2 regions of the Massilimicrobiota sp. SW1139 genome follow, and region 2 is predicted to be linked to the other one. Evidence: a T-box and tRNA genes for the amino acid it is inferred to sense, from the RefSeq annotation. Region 2 holds a T-box; the other holds one or more tRNA genes.
The links. A T-box is a leader RNA that pairs with one kind of tRNA and senses whether it is charged. The one in region 2 lies ahead of ileS (isoleucine--tRNA ligase), so its partner is inferred to be a tRNA-Ile.

Region 1 (10,378 bases), on a different contig from region 2:
TGCCTAGATATCTTTTTCAAAAAAGCATAGTTTATTTTGGGAGTGATAATCATGTATAATCCATATATGTATGATGATGAAAGAGTCATAAATCCTCGTGTTGGAGAAATTGTTTTATATACGGTACACAAAGGTGATAATGTTTATCGTATTGCGAAAACATTAAATAGTGAAGTGGCATGGATTCAGGTTATGAATCAGCTTAATGATGATTTGTTGATTCATCCTCAACAAGAACTCTTGGTGCCAATTGTTTACCAAAAGGTTCCACCAATGCCACAGCCATTCCAAAGAGAAACTTATGATTTATATTTTTAAAAAAATGCATAAGATTTTCATTTGAGCAAAAACTATAAATAGGAGGTTTGAAAAATGAAGAAAATAATCATCCTATTTGTAGCTATGATGTTATGTGGATGTGCTCAAGAAAAACAAGTAGAAGAAAAATCACAATATAAAGATGGGACTTATACAACAACTGCTATGGGATATGGCGGAGAGTTTGAGGTTGAAACAACATTAAAAGATGATAAAATTCAGGATATTGTGATTAAAGAGCATAATGAAACACCATCTATTGGAGGTGTGGCTTTAGAACAAATGATTGACAACATGAAGAAAAAGAATCATTATGATGTTGATACCATTTCTGGAGCTACCAAATCTTCTCAAGCTTTAAAAGAAGCCGTTGCTAAGGCTTATGAAGAAGCTAAAAATGAATCTTAGTATTTTATATTGATCAAAAGTAGTTACAATAAAAGTGACTGCTTTTTTTGTTTATTGAAGAATAAATCTTTATTTTTTAGGAAAATTAGTATATGATAATGACAATGATAGGGGGCTAAATAATGGGAAAAAACTATGTTGGTTGTGAAAGAAATATCACTTTGATCATGGATTTTTATGAATTAACAATGGCTTATAATTATTTTAAATTAGGAAAACAAGATGAAATTGTTTATTTTGATATGTTTTATCGTAAAAATCCTGATCAGGGTGGTTTTGTTATTTTTGCGGGTTTACAGCAGTTAATTGAAGCAATTGAAAATATGCATTTTACTGATGGGGATATTGAATATTTAAGATCATTAAATGTCTTTGATGAAGATTTCTTTGCGTATCTCAAAGATTTTCATTTTACAGGAACTATCTTTTCAGTAAGAGAAGGGACACCAGTCTTTCCATATGAACCATTAATTACAGTGAAAGCTAAACTTATTGAAGCACAGTTGATAGAAACATTTTTATTAGTGACAATTAATCATCAATCTTTAATTGCAACAAAGGCTAGACGTATTGTACAGGAAGCAAAAGGGCGTGCTGTGATGGAATTTGGAGCACGTCGTGCTCAAGGATATGATGGTGCTCATTATGGGGCGCGAGCTGCTTATATTGGCGGAGTGGCTGGAAGTGCGACTGTATCTGCTGGAAAAGATTTTGGAATACCTGTATTAGGAACAATGGCACATTCATTTGTACAGTCTTTTGATTCGGAATATGAAGCATTTAAAGCTTATGCTCAAATTTATCCTGATAATTGCGTTTTACTTGTTGATACTTATGATACTTTAAAAAGTGGTGTTCCTCACGCTATACGCGTTGCTGAAGAGGTTTTAGCACCAATGGGGAAAAGATTAAAAGGAATTCGTTTAGACAGTGGAGATATTGCTTATTTAACTAAAAAAGCCAGAATGATGTTAGATGTTGCAGGATTGCATGACTGTAAAATTACAGTTTCTAATTCATTGGATGAGTATTTAATTCGTTCAGTGTTGGAACAAGGCGCTCAGATAGATTCATTTGGTGTAGGTGAAAATATGATAGTCTCTAAATCTTCACCAGTTTTTGGTGGTGTATATAAACTTGCTGCTATTGAAAAAGATGGAGAAATTATTCCTAAAATTAAAATATCTGAAAATACTGAAAAAATTACAAATCCAGGATTTAAAAAAGTTTATCGTTTAATTGAAAAAGAAACTCATAAAGCCATTGCTGATATTATTGCTTTCCATGATGAAGTTTTAGATGAAAATCAAGATCTTACAATTTATCATCAATTAGATGCATGGAAACATAAAACACTTTATGCTGGAACATATGAAATTCAACCATTGCAGACACTTGTGTTTGAAAATGGAAAAAATGTTTATCCATATTATTCTTTAGATGAAATTAGAGCATATTCTAATCAGCAAAAACAATTATTATGGGATGAAATTTTCCGTTTAGAATACCCTCATTTGTATTATGTTGATTTAACTCAAAAATTATTAGATTATAAGCTAAAAATGTTAGCGAAAGGAAAAAAAGGACATTAGTCCTTTCTTTTTAAAGGATTTTATTTATGATTATTACAGTTGTAGGATTAGGTGTTATTGGTGGTAGTTTTGTTAAAGCTTTAAAAGGAAAAGGATATGATGTTTATGGAGTGGATTGCGATCAGCAGACTTTAGAAATGGCGAAAGCTGAAGGATGTATTATTGAAGGGTATCTTGATGGACATCAGATTATTTCACAGAGTGATTTAACGATTATTTGTTTGTATCCATCAAAAGTTTTAGATTTTATTTCTGAACATACTTTTAAAAAAGGAAGTATTGTTACAGACGTTGTTGGTATTAAATCATATTTTTTAAATCAGGCTTTATCAAGAATAGATCAGGATGTCGAATATATTAGTGGTCATCCTATGGCTGGTCGTGAAAAAAAAGGCTATTTGTATGCCAGTCAGGAAGTTTTTCAAAATGCAAATTATATAGTTATTCAGCATGAACATAATCAGATAGATAAAATTGAATGGATGCGTCAATTTGTAGGACAACTAGGTTTTAAGAGTGTGAAAATCATGAGTCCTTATGATCATGATGAAATTATTTCCTATACATCACAATTACCACACACATTAGCTGTCGCATTGATGAATAGTGATGATGAAAAATATGAAACAGGTAAATATATTGGAGATTCATTTCGTGATTTAACGAGAATTGCTAATATCAATGCAGATTTATGGGCAGAACTTTTCTTTCATAATCGTGATTATTTATTGGTTTCTATGGAGCGTTTTGAAAAGCAATTTGATTTGTTAAAACAAGCTATTGCTTCAGGGGATGAAAAATCTTTAAAGGAAATGTTTTGTCAATCATCTAAGCGTAGAGAAAAGTTAGAAAAATAAGTCATCAAAAATTAAGAGAGTAGATTTATCAATGAAAAGATAAAGATACTCTTTTTTTAAAAAAAATATATATTTTAGAGAATAAAAAAGCTTTGAATTTAAGAAGTAAAATTAAAATATGGAGTCAAATGAGAGCAATCATTTGTAAAAAAAACGAAAAAAGGTATTGCATAAATGTGGAAAATATTATATACTAGGTGAGCAACGAGTTAAGGAAGTTGGTTCCATAGCCAAGTTGGTAAGGCTACAGACTGCAACTCTGTCATCGTCGGTTCGAGTCCGGCTGGAACCTCCAACTGCCCAGGTGGCGAAATTGGTAGACGCACAGGACTTAAAATCCTGCGGACCTTAAAATCCGTGCCGGTTCGACTCCGGCCCTGGGCACCATTCAAAAAAAGATTTTGAAAAAAATGAAAAAAAGTGTTGCAATTGAATAAGAAATGTGATATTATTGAATGGCACTGTTAAGAGGCGCTAGTAGCTCAACTGGATAGAGTGCTTGACTACGGATCAAGAGGTTGTGGGTTCGATTCCTGCCTAGCGCGCCAATCAAATATACGAACGGGAAGTAGCACAGCTTGGTAGTGCACCTGGTTTGGGACCAGGGGGTCGCAGGTTCGAATCCTGTCTTCCCGACCATTGTAATGGGGCTTTAGCTCAGCTGGGAGAGCGCCTGCTTTGCACGCAGGAGGTCAGCGGTTCGATCCCGCTAAGCTCCACCATTATGTTGCGGAGGTTTACCCAAGTCCGGCTGAAGGGATCGGTCTTGAAAACCGACAGGGGATGAAAGTCCCGCGGGGGTTCGAATCCCTCAACCTCCGCCATTTATTAAATTTCATATCGCGGGATGGAGCAGTCTGGTAGCTCGTCGGGCTCATAACCCGAAGGTCGTTGGTTCAAATCCTTCTCCCGCAACCAAATGGTCTGGTAGTTCAGTTGGTTAGAATGCCGCCCTGTCACGGCGGAGGTCGCGGGTTCGAGCCCCGTCCAGACCGCCATTTGTTTTGGTTCCGTAGCTCAGTCGGTAGAGCAGAGGACTGAAAATCCTCGTGTCGCTGGTTCGATTCCGGCCGGAACCACCATTTTTATCAAAAACGATTCACTACATGGCGGGGTAGCTCAGTTGGCTAGAGCAATCGGTTCATACCCGGTGGGTCGGGGGTTCGAATCCCTTCCCCGCTACCATTAAGTTTAATAGTGGTGAATACCACTTTTTATTTTACTTGGACCCTTAGCTCAGTTGGTTAGAGCTATCGGCTCATAACCGATCGGTCGAAGGTTCGAGTCCTTCAGGGTCCACCAAGATGTATGCAACCTCTTTATGAGGTTTTTTTATTTTTTTATATTATAATTTGTGTTATGATATTTTTATGATATTCATATATATTTCATAACAATGTTATATATTGATATAAAAGTAGGTGATTTGATGGATGATATGAAATATATGGGGTTAACATATCAACAGGTAGATGAACGTAAGCAACGAGGGCTTATTAATATATCACATGATAATATTTCAAAAACAAAAAAACAAATTGTTTTAGAACATACTTTGACTTATTTCAACTGTTTAAATGTTTTTTTAGCAGCCATTATTATTTCTACTGGTCGTTGGACCAATTTAACCTTTATGGTTGTCATCTTTATTAATGCTTTTATTGGTATTTATCAGGAGTTTAAGGTTAAGAAAATTATTGATCAGTTAACTGTTGTGACAGTTAAGAAAGTAAAAGTTATAAGAAATCAAGAAGAAATCATTATTCCTACGGAAGAATTGGTTTTAGATGATATTGTTTTTTTAGAAATGGGTAATCAAATAGGAAGTGACTGTATCGTTTTAAGTTCGCAGGGAATGGAAGTTAATGAAGCTATGTTAACTGGTGAATCTGAACCTGTTAAGAAGTATAAAGATGATGAGTTACTTTCAGGTAGTTTTGTAGTTGCCGGAAGTGCTTATGCGAAGGTTATTCGTGTAGGGAATGATAATTATTCCACTAAGCTTGTTCATAAAGCGAAAAATAAAAATAAAGCTTCTTCTGAAATGAAAGATTCTATTGAAAAAGTGATTAAAGTTTTAAGTGTTGTGATTATTCCAGTTGGTATCGTATTGTTTTTTTCACAACGTAGTGCCTTTCCAAATGATTTAGCCAGTGCCATTGTCAAAACTGTAGCTGGTGTCGTTGGAATGATTCCTGAAGGTTTGGTTTTATTAACAAGTTTATCATTTATCATTGGTGTTGGAAAATTGGCGCGTAAAAAGGCCTTGATTCAAGAAATGGAAGCTATTGAAGCTTTAGCAAGGGTAGATGTCTTATGCTTAGATAAAACAGGAACCATTACAACAGGTGAACTCAAAGTTGAAGAAGTGATACCTGTTGAGGCATATCGTTTAAAGGAAATAGAATATATTATGGGTGTGATGGCTCATGAGTTTGATGATGTCAATGCAACGCAATTAGCATTGCAAGACTATTTCTTTAAACAAGACAACGTTATTGTGAATAAACGTATTCCTTTTTCATCTCAAAGAAAGATGCGTGCCTTAAGTATTCAAGGAAATGGTAACTATGTCTTAGGAGCACCAGAATTTTTATTACCATCAGATCATGTTGTTTTAAATCAGGCTGATGAATACGCCCAAAAGGGATTTCGTGTTCTTTTGTTAGGAAAAACAGATTTGATTAATGAACAAGAATCAAGGATTGGTCAAGTTAAGCCAATCGCACTTATTATTATTTATGATTGTATTCGTCCTGAAGCTAAAGAAACATTACATTTCTTTGAAAATGCAAGTGTGGATATACGGATATTATCAGGAGATAATCCAGCAACTGTATCTCGTGTTGCTCAATTAGCTGGATTAAAGAATGGTCATCTCTATATTGATGCTTCAACATTACCTGAAGATGATATGGAATTAGAAAATATTGTTGCACATTATCATGTTTTTGGTCGTGTTAAACCAGAACAGAAACAGCGTATTATTAAAGCACTACAGGTAAATGAGCATGTTGTTGGAATGGTTGGAGATGGAGTAAATGATGTTCTGGCACTTAAAGATGCTGATTGTGGTATCGCTATGGCCGCGGGAAGTGATGCTGCTAAACAGGCTGCACATATTGTTTTATTAGATTCTTCTTTCGCATCTATGGTTGATATTGTGAAAGAGGGGAGAGCTATTATTGCAGATATTGAAAGAGTCAGCTCACTTTATTTAACCAAAACAATTTATTCAACAGTATTAGCCTTGATTTTTGCGGTTTTAAGAATGAGTTATCCATTTACACCATTACAGTTAAGTTTAATTAGTGGTTTAGCAATCGGTTTACCTAGTTTCTTGTTGACTCTGGAACGTTCATCGTCTTTATCATCACAAGGTTTTTTGAAACATGTCATTTCGACAGCTTTGCCTTGTGCCCTGACTATGATCATTTATATGCTGGCCATTACCTGGATTGGAAAAGAATTCCATTTTGATGCTAAAATGTTATCTACATATTATTATTTAGTTGCTGGTTTTATCAGTTTTCTGGTCGTTTTTGTTGTATGTTTGCCATGGAATCGTATAAGAGTCATTGTTACGAGTACGATTACAGTTGTTTTTTATCTCATATTGATGATAATGCATGATTTCTTTGAGATTTATTCACTTTTCTCAAAATCATTAATTTTCATTATTCCAATATGTTTGAGCAGTATTTTTGTATTATTGATTTTAAAAAAAGCAATTGTCCTTTTATATCAACACTTTGAATGTCATTAACGTAATAATTTTAAATTATAAACTGAAATGTGTGTTTTATCTTTAGATAAAATTTGTTGACATTGTTCTTTGGCCAAATCAAAGAGCTTATAAGGATGAATATTAATGGTTGATACATAAGCACCACATTTGATTTGAAATGAACATGTATGATGTAAGTATTCAAATGTTTTGTTTTTCAAATATGAATGAAATTGAATAAAAGCAATTTCAATCAGTTCTTCATTTGTATTAAACATAACTAAAAAGAAGAAGTTCGATCTTTCATAATAGAGGTGAGCATCACCGAAATCAAAGAATTCACTCATTTTTGTTGCTAAATGTTTTGAGATATGAAAATAAAGTTGAGGATATTCTTCAATATGATATGGTACAATTTGATATTCAATATATATTCCTGTTAAAAAGCGTACAGTAGAAGGAATATGTAACTGTTTAAAGAAAGGATATAGATTTTTTTGATAATCAATATGCTGATAGGAAAAATCTGGATCTAAAATTGGAAATTGATATTGATTATTCGTTGAATCATATATATGCATTTTTAATCACCATGATTAACTTTAACATGTTTTCAATAAGAAAAATGTCGATTGTTGTCATGAATTGTATAAATAAGTCCTGAATGGACTTATTTTTATTTATAAACATATAAATGAATAGGTGAGTCTATGGATAAAAAACAATACCTTATCATTGGGTTTGGTTTATTAATATATATCATTATTTTAAAATATATGTTTTCTTTACTTTTTCCATTTATATTAGCTATTCTCTGTTTTTTTGTTTTAAAGCCATTGATTGATCGTATTCAACAGTATATTCCATTACAAAAAAGTGCTATAGGTATTTCTTTGCTATTATTTATTTATCTTGCTTTAGCATTCCTTTTGGGCATATTAATAACAGCTTTATTTTGTTTATGTGTCCACTTTTTTCAACAATTGCCTGTGTATTATGATTCTATTTTTTTACCCTTTATATATAAAATAACAAAACTTTTAGAAAATATTTTTTCTTTTGTATCTCAAGATTTTGTAATCATCTTTCAAAACTGGATTAATCAGAATATGCTTGACTTCATATCCTTTGCATCATCTTTTATTAAATCTATTCCTTCATTTCTTTTATCTTTCTTCATATTTGTGATTTCTACATTTTTTCTTGTTTTAGATTATGAAGATATGAAAGATTGTTTTTTACGACTCTTACAAAAAAAGACATGTTTTCAACTTGTACAGTTTAAAAATAGAGTCTTAAAAAGTTTATGGATTTACATGAAATGTCAGATTATTTTAATGTTTGTAACATTTTTAATTTTATTGATTGCTTTTCTTATTTTAAAGATTGATTCACCGTTACTTTATGCTTTTACAATTTGTTTGCTGGACAGTTTGCCATTTATTGGAATTGGAATTATTTTAATTCCTATGATGGTTTTATATTTATTTCAAGGGGCATATATGAAGGCAGTTTATTTATTTTGCTTATATTTGATTATTAATATGATACGTAGTTTTCTTGAACCTCATATCATGAATAAAGAGATGAAAATTCCTGCTTTTTTATTATTGGTATCTATGGTTCTGCATATTCATTTTTTTGGTATAGCTGGCGTTATTCTTTCACCCATTCATATGAGTTTTATTTATCAGTATTTTCATAAAAGTGAGGATTTGATATAATAAACTCTAGGAAGGTGATGGTTATGAATAAAAAATATTTTTTCTTTGATATAGATGGAACACTTACAAATAAGCAAACAGGTGAATTGATACCTAGTGCAAAAACAACAATCAAAAAATTACAGGACAATGGTCATTTTGTATGTATTGCGACAGGAAGAGCTTATTATAAAACAAAAGAATTTGCGAATGAAGCAGGATTTCACCATATTGTAAGTAATGGAGGCGCTGCTATTACAATTAATGATCAGCTTATTGAAAATAAACCTTTGGATCGTCAAAAAGCTATTGCGTTATGTCAGGAAGCTCATCAAAAAGGATTTGGACTTCTTATTTCACCTAATGATAGTATTGATGTTATTATGAATGATGAATTATTTATTCAACAGGTTGGATATAGAAAAGAACCAACTAGATATTTCTTTGATTCATCATTAACTTATCAGGGTATTCAAGATTATTATAAAATTTATATTGCTGTGGATGAAAAACATGAACATGAATTAACACTTCTTGATTCAATTGGACATATTCGTTTTATGAAAGAATATTTAACATATCAGCATGATGCTAAAGATGAAGGAATTTTCAAAATGTTAGAGTATGTGCATGGTCAAGCTGAAGATGTCGTTGTTTTTGGGGATGATTATAATGATTTGATTATGTTTAAACCAGAATGGACATCAATTGCAATGGGAAATGCCTGTCAAGAATTGAAAGATAAAGCAAGTTTTATTACAAAAGCAAGTTATGAAAATGGTATTGAATATGCCTGTCAATATTTTGGATGGATTTAAATAGTTATTTATTGTATACAATTATACAAAATAGTGATATAATGGACTTAATATAGAAAAAGGGGTGAGAATCTATGAATGATCAAATCCAAGATTTTTTTGAAAAGTCCTTAGTTGAAAATCATATAGATAATGAACTTTATCAAACTTATTCTGTGAAAAAAGGTTTACGTAATGAAGATGGTACAGGAGTATTGGTTGGATTAACTAAAATTTCTGATGTTGTTGGATATAAAATCCAAGATGGAGAAAAAACAGATGATTATGGAAGTCTTTATTATCGTGGTATTAATGTTGAAGACATTATAAATGGTCAAAGAAAAGAGAAAAGATATTTATTTGAAGAAGTGTGTTTTTTAATTCTTTTTGGTTATTTGCCTTCATATGATGAGTTTGAAAAATTCAAAAAAGTTTTAAGTGATCGTTATGAATTGCCTCCACATTATTTAGAGGCCAATATCTTAGGATTTCCAGCTAAAAATTTAATGAATAAATTACAGCAGGAAGTATTGATGTTATATGGTTATGATGATGATCCTGATAATACAAGTATAATAGAAACTCTTAATAAGGGAATTGATTTATTGGCTAAGATTCCAAGTATTGTCTGTTATACATATCAGACAAAAGTTCATTATTTTGATGAAAAGAGTTTGGTTATTCATCATGTTCAAAAAGATTTAAGTATTGCTGAAACGATTTTATCTTTATTGAGAAATGACGGAAAATTTACTCAAAAAGAAGCAGAAGCTTTAGATATTGCATTGGTTTTACATGCAGACCATGGTGGAGGAAATAACTCTACATTTACCAATGTCGTTATTTCTTCAACTGGAACAGATATATATTCTTCAGTAGCTGGAGCAATTGGTTCTTTAAAAGGACCACGTCATGGAGGAGCAAATTTAGCTGTAAAAAAACAAATGGAAAACGTTATTGAAGAAATATCATTAGA
Region 2 (10,378 bases):
CCAAAAAAGGAACAATAGCACAATAAACAGCTGTTAAAAAAGCATTTTTACCAGGTGTTGTATAGTTCAATCCCCATGTCTGTACATAATAAGCTGCAAACAAACAGCTCCCCGTTAACAAACCACCTTTGATTTGCTGAAAATTGAGATTTTTTATTTTTTTGATAAATATAAGTGATAATAAAATAGCTGCCAATGAAAATCTTAAAAACAACAATACTGCTGGTGTTAAAAAATCAACAGCACTTTTCATAACAATGAAAGAACTTCCCCAAATCAAAGCAGCTATAAGCAACAATAAACTTCCTTGAATATTTTTTTCCATTTCAATCCCCTTTCAAAAATAAATGGTACGTATCGTACCATTTATTATTTATCCATGGATGACATCATGACAACGAGGACATAATTCGCCTTCCATTTCTGATTCTTCAAAATAATTCCAACATCTTGGACATTGAACACCTTTAAATTTTTCACTATGAATATAAGCTGTGTCATATTCTTCAAGATTTGTAGAATCATTGACTAACTGAACTTTAGCGACAATAAACAACTGTTTTAAAACATCTGCTAATTTGTCCATATCTTGATATGAATCTTTTAAGCAAATAGTCACTTTTGCTTCCATATTAGATTTAATTTCTTTAGCATTTCTTAATTCTTCTAAAGATTTTAAGACATCTTTTCTTAATAATAAGAAACGATCATAATATTCTTTAATTACTTCTTCATTGTCTACTGGAAGTAATTCAGCTTTTGCTTCTAAGAAAATAGATTCAGCTTTATTTTCATCACAATGGAAATGATCATGTAATTCTTCACTTGTAAAGACAAGAATTGGTGATAATAATTTCATCATTGTTTTTGCATAATAATATAACACTGTTTGAACCTGTTTTCTTCTTAAGCTATCAGCTTTTTCAATATAAAGAATATCTTTTGTAAAGTCCATATAGAAAGCACTTAAAGTGTTTGTAAAGCAATTTAAAATTAATTGATTTGCTTCAGCAAAATCATATTGATTAAAGGCTTCTTCATAACCTTTCATTAACTGATTTAATTCAACAAGCATGTATTGATCAACACCTTCAAGTTTTGAGATTTCAATCAAATCACTTGCTTTAAAATCAGAAAGATTCCCTAAAACAAAACGCATTGTGTTTCTAATCTTACGATAATTTTCAGCAACTTGCTTCATAATATCATTAGAAATACGAACATCAGATTGATATGCAACTGAAGTTGCCCATAATCTTAAGATATCTGCACCATATTGATTGATAAGTTTAATTGGATCAACAGTATTTCCTAATGATTTAGACATTTTATTTCCTTTACCATCTAAAACAAAGCCATGTGATAAAACTGTCTTATAAGGCGCTTTATCATAAACTGCAGTTCCAATAATCAATGATGAGTTGAACCATCCACGATACTGATCACTACCTTCAAAGTATAAATCAACTGGATAACGATACCCTCTTTCTTTCATACATCCTGTATGAGAAGATCCTGAATCAAACCATACATCCATGATATCTTTTTCTTTTTTAAAGATACCATTTGGTGAATGTTCATTTGTATATCCTTCAGGTAACAAGAATTTTTCATCTTTTTCAAACCAGATATTAGAACCATACTGTCTAAATAAGTCAGAAATATGTTTGAAAACTTCTTCTTCCATAATTGGTGTCCCATCTTCACAATAAATAATAGGAATTGGAACTCCCCAGCTTCTTTGACGAGAAATACACCAGTCACCACGATCTTTAATCATGTTGTAGATTCTAATATGACCCCATTCATTTAACCATTCAACATGATCAATTTCATCTAATAATTTTTCTCTAATCTTATCAATTGAACAGAACCATTGGTCAGTTGCTCTAAAGATAATTGGTTTTTTTGTACGCCAATCATGAGGATAACTATGTGTAATGAATTCAAGTTTTAATAACACTCCTAATTCATCAAGTTTTAAAGTGACTGTTTTATTAGCATCATCAACATATTGACCAGCTAACCATTCACCACAGTCTTCCATCATGCAACCGTGTTCATCAACATTACAATAAATATCTAAACCATATTTTTGACCAACAATAAAGTCATCCATACCAAATCCAGGAGCAGTATGAACACATCCTGTACCAGCTTCAGCAGTAACGTGATCTCCTAAGATAACTAATGATTCACGATCATATAATGGATGTTGACAAGTAATCATTTCTAATTCTTGTCCCTTAAATGTTTTTAAAATCTGTTTTTCTTTTAATTCAAATTTTTCCCATAAAGAATCAACAAGTTCTTCTAAAACAATTAATTTTCCTTTTTCACTTTGAACAAGTGCATACGTATAATCCGCATTTAAACAAATCGCAAGGTTTGCTGGAATTGTCCAAGGTGTTGTTGTCCAAATCACAAAACTTGTATCTGTATCTAAAATACCTTTTCCATCTTTAACCTGGAATTTCACAAAAATAGTTGGACTTTTCACATCATGATATTCAACTTCAGCTTCTGCTAAAGCTGATTCACTTGATGGTGACCAATAGACTGGTTTTAATCCTTTATAAATTAAACCATCCATCGCCATCTTTGCGAAAACATCAATTTGATTGGCTTCAAATTCTGGTAATAATGTTAAATATGGGTGGTCATAATCAGCAAATGTTCCAACACGGATACATTGTTCTTTTTGAATTTCAACTTGTTTTAATGCATATTCATAACATTTTTTTCTAAATTCTGCTGTACTTAATTCTTTACGATTGACACCTAATTTTTGAATAGCATTTTCAATTGGTAAACCATGAGTATCCCATCCAGGAATATATGGTGTATACAATCCCTGCATGTTTTTATAACGACAAATCACATCTTTAATAATTTTGTTTAACATATGTCCAGTATGCATATTTCCATTTGCATATGGTGGACCATCATGGAAAACAAAATCATCATGTCCTTGATTTTGTTCAATGACTTTTTCATACATATGCGTTTCTTGCCATCTTTGAACGTAACCTGGCTCCTTTTTAGGAAGATTTCCACGCATTTCAAAATCTGTTTTAGGCATTAATAATGTGTCTTTGTAATTCATTGTATTCCTTCCTTTCTCAAATAAAAAACGTCCTGTTAAAGGACGTGATGACGCGGTACCACCTTTATTCATATCTTAAAGATATGCTCTCTATATCTTAACGCGATGAACGTCTTATCCTACTTGATTTCAGATAAGCTACTCTTAGGCTGATTCATTATAAGTTCCCCTTATTTGCTTTTCACCAACTGCAAACTCTCTGTAAGTTTTCCTTATAAACTGTCCTTGTCATTGTATTTGTTTTCTTGTTCTTCTTTAATTAAACTGAAAATTTCAGATTTGTCAATAGTTTCTAGCATTTCTTCGCTCATTTTTACAACATTTGCTCTAAAATCAATAGCTTCCTGTTTAAACGTATCCATATCCTTTGACAAACCACGCACATATTCCATTGATTCTTTAAGAATCATATTGGCATTTCTTTTGGCTTTTTCAATCAATTCACTTGCTTCTTTTAAAGCCAAACGCGCAATTTCTTCGTTAGTTTTCTCATGTACAGATATTTGTTTTGTAAGTAAAGTGTTTTGTTCTTTTAATTCAGTCATTTCTTCTTCCATTGACTGAATCCTTTCCTTTTGTTTTTCAATTTCCTGTTTTAATTCACCAATACGATCATTGACTTCAGCAATGTTATAACCACGAAATTGCTTATCAAATTGTTCCAATCCTTCCACCTCACTTATAAAAGTATCCACTTACAACATAATTTCCCTGTCTTGTTTGCTTATTTTCATCCACAATTTTAACACGTCCATGATGTTTAAAAGATACCATATCACTATTATGACACAAATAACTCACTTCTTCAACAATTTTATAATTGACTTTGACATGCCCATTACGAATAGCTTCACTAGCTAAAGCACGTGGTACTTTAAACATCGTTGATACCACTTTATCCAAACGCATACTCGATAAAATAAAAGAACGAGATGTATACTCATGTACAATTTCAATATCTTCATGACATTCTTGAAGCTTTATTTTTGATTTTTTTATTTGTTTTAATGTTTGGATAATATAAGGATAAGTTTGTTTTGTACAAGCAAAAAAACAACGCTCTCCATCAAAAATATCACCAACACACTCCCTTTTTATACCCAAATTCATTAAAGCTCCTAAAATATCCTTGTGCTGAATGCGTCCAAATTGCTGGCGATATATGACTTCAACCAATTGAATTTCAAAGTCAGACTTTTCAATTTCATAAAAATCTGGACAAATAATCATACGCTGATTTTCAGCATTTGTAAAGCCACCATAACTTAAGACTTTCAGTTCTTTACCGATAACACTTCTTACTATCTCCTGTTCATGAGGATTATAAAAAGGTGTTAATACCATTCTTTGATGATGCAGTGCCTGAAATTGATAGTCTAAAATTTTCTTAACAAAAACTTCGTCGCCTTTAAAATGTTCTAACATCATTCAAAAAGAAAGTATTAGCAAGTTTTTCACTTACTAATACTTGTTTATTCATCAGTTTCAGAATCATCCATTGTAATATTGCCAGAAACGCCAATATTCTTAGGAGTACATAAGAAAATTTTAGGTCCGATTTGTTGAATATCTCCTTCAATCGCAAAAATAACACCACTTAAAAAATCAATAACACGTTTAGACTGTTCTTTCTGTAAACGATGCAAATTCACAACTGCAGCTCTTTTTTGTTTTAAATACGTTGCAATTTCCTGAGTTTCACTATATGCACGTGGTTCAAATAAAATCAAATGACTATCTTTATTTGCACTTAATGCTTTCATAGCATCAGTTGTTTTTGTAGATTTTGCTTTTTCAAATAAACTTGTTGATTTTACACTTTCTTCTTCAGTATCTATTTCTTCATTTTCATAAACGTCATCATCATCTTCTTCAAAAAACCATTTTTTTACTTTTTCTCCGTATCCCATGAGGTAACCTCCTTACAATCTTTATATAATTATACCATATAATGTGTATGAAAAAAAGAGGAAAATACGGGAAATATCACCTTCTTCATACCATTTATTGACATTCAACATGTACCAAAATAACATCTTCACCAATGGTAATAATATGTTGAATAGGTATAACCAAAGCTGGTGGTCCTTTAAAAAAACATATGAATTTAAATGCTGAAAAACGTTCAACAATTAAAGCCTGTATACATTGACAACAAGGATCAATTTCCAAATCAACAACATAACCAATCTTACAACCTGATGAGGCATCAATGACATCTTTACTTTGTAAAGTTAAAAAGCGCATTTTATCACCACTTTAATATATGCTTTTATCCTATCATATATTTCTTTAAATGTGATAAAGCCTGTTTTTCAATACGAGAAACTTGTGCTTGAGAAATCATTAAATCTTTAGCAATTTCGCTCTGTGTTAAACCTTGAAAATAACGTTCATTAATGATTTGCATTTCTTTTTGATCTAAATGATGCATGGCTTTTTGTAAATCTATTGTCTTTTGAATATCTTCCATATGACTATGGTTATCTGGTATCTGACTTTCTAAATCAAAGGGTCCATTGCCATCATTTTGGACTTCCTGTGATAATGATGTCACACTGTGAGTAGAAGACAATGCTTCAACTAACGTATATTCATCAACATTTAAACGTTGAGATAATTCTTTTATAGATGCTTCTCGATTATATTTTTTCATATATTCTTCATTAACCAAAAGCGCTTTATAAGCAATATCTCGTAACGATCTTGGAATTCGCATAGGAGAATTTTCTCTTAAATAACGTTTCATCTCACCTTGTATAAGCGGAACAGCATATGTTGAAAAACGAACTTCTAAATTCGTATTAAAATGATCTATGGCCTTCATTAAACCAATTACTCCAACTTGAAATAAATCATCTAAATTATTCACTCTTTGTTGGTATTTTTGAACAAGTGATAAAACAAGTTTTAAATTAGAGAGAACCAATTTTTCTTTTATACAGGAATCATGATTTTGATGATATGTTTTCAATAATTCTATTGTTTGTTGATGAGATAATTTTTCATAATTTTCAATATTTGTTCCATTCAGTTCTACTTTATATTTTGACATGGATTCAACTCCTCATATCAGAGTTTCACCATTTTATTTGACATTATTCATCATCTTTCAATTTATTTCTTAATTTTCTAATAATTTTCTTTTCAAGTCTAGATATATATGATTGTGAAATACCTAATATTTCTGCCACATCCTTTTGTGTTAATTCCTCATGACCAATCAAACCATAACGCATCATAAGAATCTGTTGTTCTCTTGGATTTAAATAATGTAAAGCATGATAAAATTTTTCTTTTTGATCATTATGTTCTATTTCATCTTGTACAATATCTTTGTCCGTACCAATGATATCAGATAATAATAATTCATTACCATCATAGTCAACATTCAATGGTTCATCTAAAGAGATTTCTTGTCTGAGTTTATTATTTTTTCTTAAGAACATTAAAATTTCATTTTCAATACAACGTGATGCATAAGTTGCTAATTTAATGTTTTTATCCATATTAAAAGTATTCACTGCTTTGACTAACCCAATCGTTCCAATACTAATTAAATCTTCTATGCTACCATTTTGCATAGAATCATATTTTTTAGCCACATAGACAACGAGCCTTAAATTATGTTCAATTAATAAATCTTTTGCTTTTTCATCACCATTTTGTAATTTCAATAAAGCTTCTTTTTCTTCTTTACCTTTTAATGGTGCTTTTAAAACATCATGTCTACCAATATAGAAAAGTGATTTTCTTTTTAATACCCATTCCTTCAATAATAATAAGATCATAATAACCCTCCCATTAACTGTTGATTTAAAATGCAATCATACTGATTCGATGATATAATTCCAGCATAAACATCGTGTAATGTTTGATGATGAATTGTAATATCAGGCAATAAAATTAAATCAATTTTTTCCTGCTGACTCGCAGTTTCAATCCAAATATTATCAATAACAGTATAATCACCGGCAAATCTTTGATTGATAAAAATAACTGGATAGCCATGATATGTGACCTGATTACCATTATCAATAAAACCATAACATTGGTGTCCTTGAAAACAGACTTTGACCATTTGCTGATGAATACGATGACGGCATAAATCTATATAAAAATAGCTAATCAAAATAACTAGAATGGCAATAATCATGATATATCGTATATGATAGCCTTCCATCAATAAAACACCTTGAAAAATAATAGACGATGGCAATAACCATTGAACAAATGATAATATCGAAAAGTATATAAAAAGATATACAGGATAATATATATAGACAGACCGTTTAAAATAAAAAAATGTCAATATAAAATCATATAAAAGGATAAACCCAGTAAATAAATCAATAAATAAAAAAACAAATGAAATATTGTAAGTCAAAACATATAGACATAATCTTTTCTTGGTTATGCGTATATTTAATAAAAAAGATAATATTTCAAAACTCAGTAATATTAATAAAGCATTCATAAAATACGTAATTTCTATATAGACATTCATTTTTTCCACCCTCTTTCATTATAGAGAAATGGAATTAAAAATGATGTCAAAAAAAGATTGAAAGTACTCTCACTTTCAATCTTTCATTTTGACTATTCACTTGCCATAACATCTAAACGATGACGACGTTTCATAGCGTCTTTCTCACATTTATCCATTAATCCCTCAGCATGTTCTGGATTGACTTTAGATAATTGTGCAAATCTGTTTTCACTTAATAAGAAATCTTTGAATTTTGTGAAATCAGGTTCTTTAGAATCTAACTGTAATGGATTCTTTCCTTGTTCTTCTAAACGAGGATCATATCTTAATAAGTTGAAGTATCCACATTCAACAGCATGTTTTTGTTGTTGTTGATGGTTTGCAAGACCACCTTTAATACCATGTTCCATACATGGAGAATAAGCAATAATTAATGATGGTCCATCATAAGCTTCAGCTTCTTTGAATGCTTTAATTGTTTGCATTGGATTAGCTCCCATAGCCACTTGTGCTACATAAACATGTCCATATGCCATAGCAATCTGTGCTAAATCTTTCTTGGCTACTGTCTTACCACCAGCAGTGAATTTAGCAATAGAACCAGCTTGTGAAGATTTTGAAGATTGTCCACCAGTATTTGAATAAACTTCTGTATCAAGAACTAAGATATTAACATTTTGATTATTAGCGATAACATGATCTAATCCACCATAACCGATGTCATAAGCCCATCCATCTCCACCAATAATCCATTGAGATTTAGTGACAAGTTCACCTTTCATATCTAATAATTCTTTGATACCTTCACATTTTGAAGCTTCTACTAAAGATACTAATTGATCATAAAGTTTTCTTTCTTCAACTCTTTGACCTTTGACATCTGCATATTGTTCTAATACAGTTTGAAGTTCAGGTTCACATTCAGCTTTATTTTCTTCAATGATTTCTAAGATACGTTTAGCCATATAATTTTCAGCTAATTTCATACCAAATCCATATTCAGCATTATCTTCAAATAATGAGTTAGCCCATGCAGGTCCTTGTCCATTTTCATCAATTGTACAAGGTGTTGATGGTGTAGAACCACTATAAATTGAACTACATCCAGTTGCATTTGCAATTCTCATATCAGCTCCAAATAATTGAGAAGCCAAACGATAATAAGGTGTTTCACCACATCCACCACAAGCACCAGATACTTCAAAGTATGGACGCATAAATCCAACACCTTTAACTGTTGTTGTTGGGTAGCGATCAGCTTTATATGTCACTTTTGAATAAATATGATCAGCTAAAGAAGCATGTGGTAATTCTTCTTTTACTGGCACCATAGATAAAGCTTTCTTTCCAGCTTTACCTGGACATTCAGTCACACATAATCCACAACCAACACAGTTATCTGGAGAAACTTGAATACGATAAACCAATCCATCAACATTTCTACCGATTGGTTTTAATACATCATTTGAAATATCTTCTGGCATAGCTTTCATTTCATCTTCATCAATTAAGAAAGCACGAATTGTTGCATGAGGACATACCATAACACAGTTATTACATTGGATACAGTTTTCTTTTTCCCAACGTGGTACATCAATAGCAATCGCACGTTTTTCTTTAATCGCAATACCAGATTTCATTGAACCATCTAATTTATCCATAAATGCTGAAACAGGTAAATCATAACCATCTAAGGCATTGATTGGTGCAACGAAATTATCAAAGTAATCATCACCAGTTCTTGCTCTTGTAGCAGTAACTGTTAAATCAGACCAGCTTGCATCAACAGGAACTTCAACAATAGCATCTTTTCCTGCATCAATAGCTTTGTAGTTCATTTCTACTACAGCATCACCTTTTTTACCATATGTTTTCTTAGCCATTGCTTTCATATATTCAACAGCTTTATCAACTGGTAAAATTTGTGGGTTTAAAGCAAAGAATGCAGATTGAAGAATTGTATTTGTATGTCTTCCCATACCAATTTCACTAGCAATTTTTGTTGCATTAATGATATAGAATTTAGCATTTTTATCAGCTAATTGTTTCTTTAATTTATTTGGTAAATAATCAACAATTTCTTTTTCATCAAATTCTGTATTTAATAAGAATGTTCCACCATTCTTTAAGTTTTTCAACATATCATATTTCAATACATAGTTATCTAATGAACATGAAATAAAATCAGCATTATTGACATAATAAGTTGCACGAATTGGTGTATGACCAAATCTTAAGTTAGAGCGTGTAGCTCCACCAGCTTTTTTACTATCATAAGCAAAGTAAGCCTGTGAATATAAATCGGTATGATCTCCAATAATTTTAATTGAAGATTTATTAGCAGATACTGTACCATCTGATCCTAAACCATAGAATAAGCATGAAGTATAATCAGCATTAACATGGAAATCAGGGTCTTCTTTTAATGATAAATGAGTCACATCATCATTAATACCAATAGTGAAAGATGTAAATGGATCTTCATCTAATAAATGATCATATACAGCTTTGATTTGACCAGGTGTTGTATCTTTAGATCCCATACCATAACGTCCACCAATAACTTTGATGTTTGTATCTTTTAATACAGAGCATACATCTAAGTATAATGGTTCTCCAGTTGCTCCCATTTCTTTTGTACGATCTAAAACAGCAACTTTTTCAACAGTATTTGGTAAAACTTTTAATAGATATTTTGGTGAGAATGGACGATATAAATGAACTTTAATCAATCCAACACGTTCACCACGTTTATTCATTTCATCAATTGTTTCTTTAATTGT

Region 1: it has a tRNA-Ile gene. The T-box ahead of ileS (isoleucine--tRNA ligase) is inferred to sense a tRNA for this amino acid. The anticodon was not compared.

What each region holds. Positions count from the first base shown of each region.
Region 1 covers NZ_SJOR01000007.1:87,214-97,591, forward strand. The annotation lists gene E0K96_RS05830 (LysM peptidoglycan-binding domain-containing protein) at 52-318, shown strand; gene E0K96_RS05835 (FMN-binding protein) at 373-726, shown strand; gene E0K96_RS05840 (nicotinate phosphoribosyltransferase) at 849-2,318, shown strand; gene E0K96_RS05845 (prephenate dehydrogenase) at 2,345-3,175, shown strand; tRNA gene E0K96_RS05850 (tRNA-Cys) at 3,396-3,470, shown strand; tRNA gene E0K96_RS05855 (tRNA-Leu) at 3,474-3,562, shown strand; tRNA gene E0K96_RS05860 (tRNA-Arg) at 3,647-3,723, shown strand; tRNA gene E0K96_RS05865 (tRNA-Pro) at 3,738-3,814, shown strand; tRNA gene E0K96_RS05870 (tRNA-Ala) at 3,822-3,897, shown strand; tRNA gene E0K96_RS05875 (tRNA-Ser) at 3,907-3,999, shown strand; tRNA gene E0K96_RS05880 (tRNA-Met) at 4,017-4,093, shown strand; tRNA gene E0K96_RS05885 (tRNA-Asp) at 4,097-4,173, shown strand; tRNA gene E0K96_RS05890 (tRNA-Phe) at 4,182-4,257, shown strand; tRNA gene E0K96_RS05895 (tRNA-Met) at 4,284-4,360, shown strand; tRNA gene E0K96_RS05900 (tRNA-Ile) at 4,401-4,477, shown strand; gene E0K96_RS05905 (HAD-IC family P-type ATPase) at 4,605-6,941, shown strand; gene E0K96_RS05910 (hypothetical protein) at 6,938-7,483, opposite strand; gene E0K96_RS05915 (AI-2E family transporter) at 7,613-8,626, shown strand; gene E0K96_RS05920 (HAD-IIB family hydrolase) at 8,650-9,423, shown strand; gene E0K96_RS05925 (citrate synthase) at 9,498-10,378, shown strand, end outside.
Region 2 covers NZ_SJOR01000021.1:4,125-14,502, forward strand. The annotation lists gene E0K96_RS10045 (DMT family transporter) at 1-325, opposite strand, end outside; gene ileS (isoleucine--tRNA ligase) at 374-3,106, opposite strand; T-box leader at 3,142-3,347, opposite strand; gene E0K96_RS10055 (DivIVA domain-containing protein) at 3,319-3,771, opposite strand; gene E0K96_RS10060 (YlmH family RNA-binding protein) at 3,782-4,531, opposite strand; gene E0K96_RS10065 (cell division protein SepF) at 4,579-5,016, opposite strand; gene E0K96_RS10070 (YlmC/YmxH family sporulation protein) at 5,111-5,353, opposite strand; gene E0K96_RS10075 (sigma-70 family RNA polymerase sigma factor) at 5,379-6,161, opposite strand; gene sigK (RNA polymerase sporulation sigma factor SigK) at 6,205-6,897, opposite strand; gene E0K96_RS12205 (hypothetical protein) at 6,894-7,289, opposite strand; gene nifJ (pyruvate:ferredoxin (flavodoxin) oxidoreductase) at 7,706-10,378, opposite strand, start outside.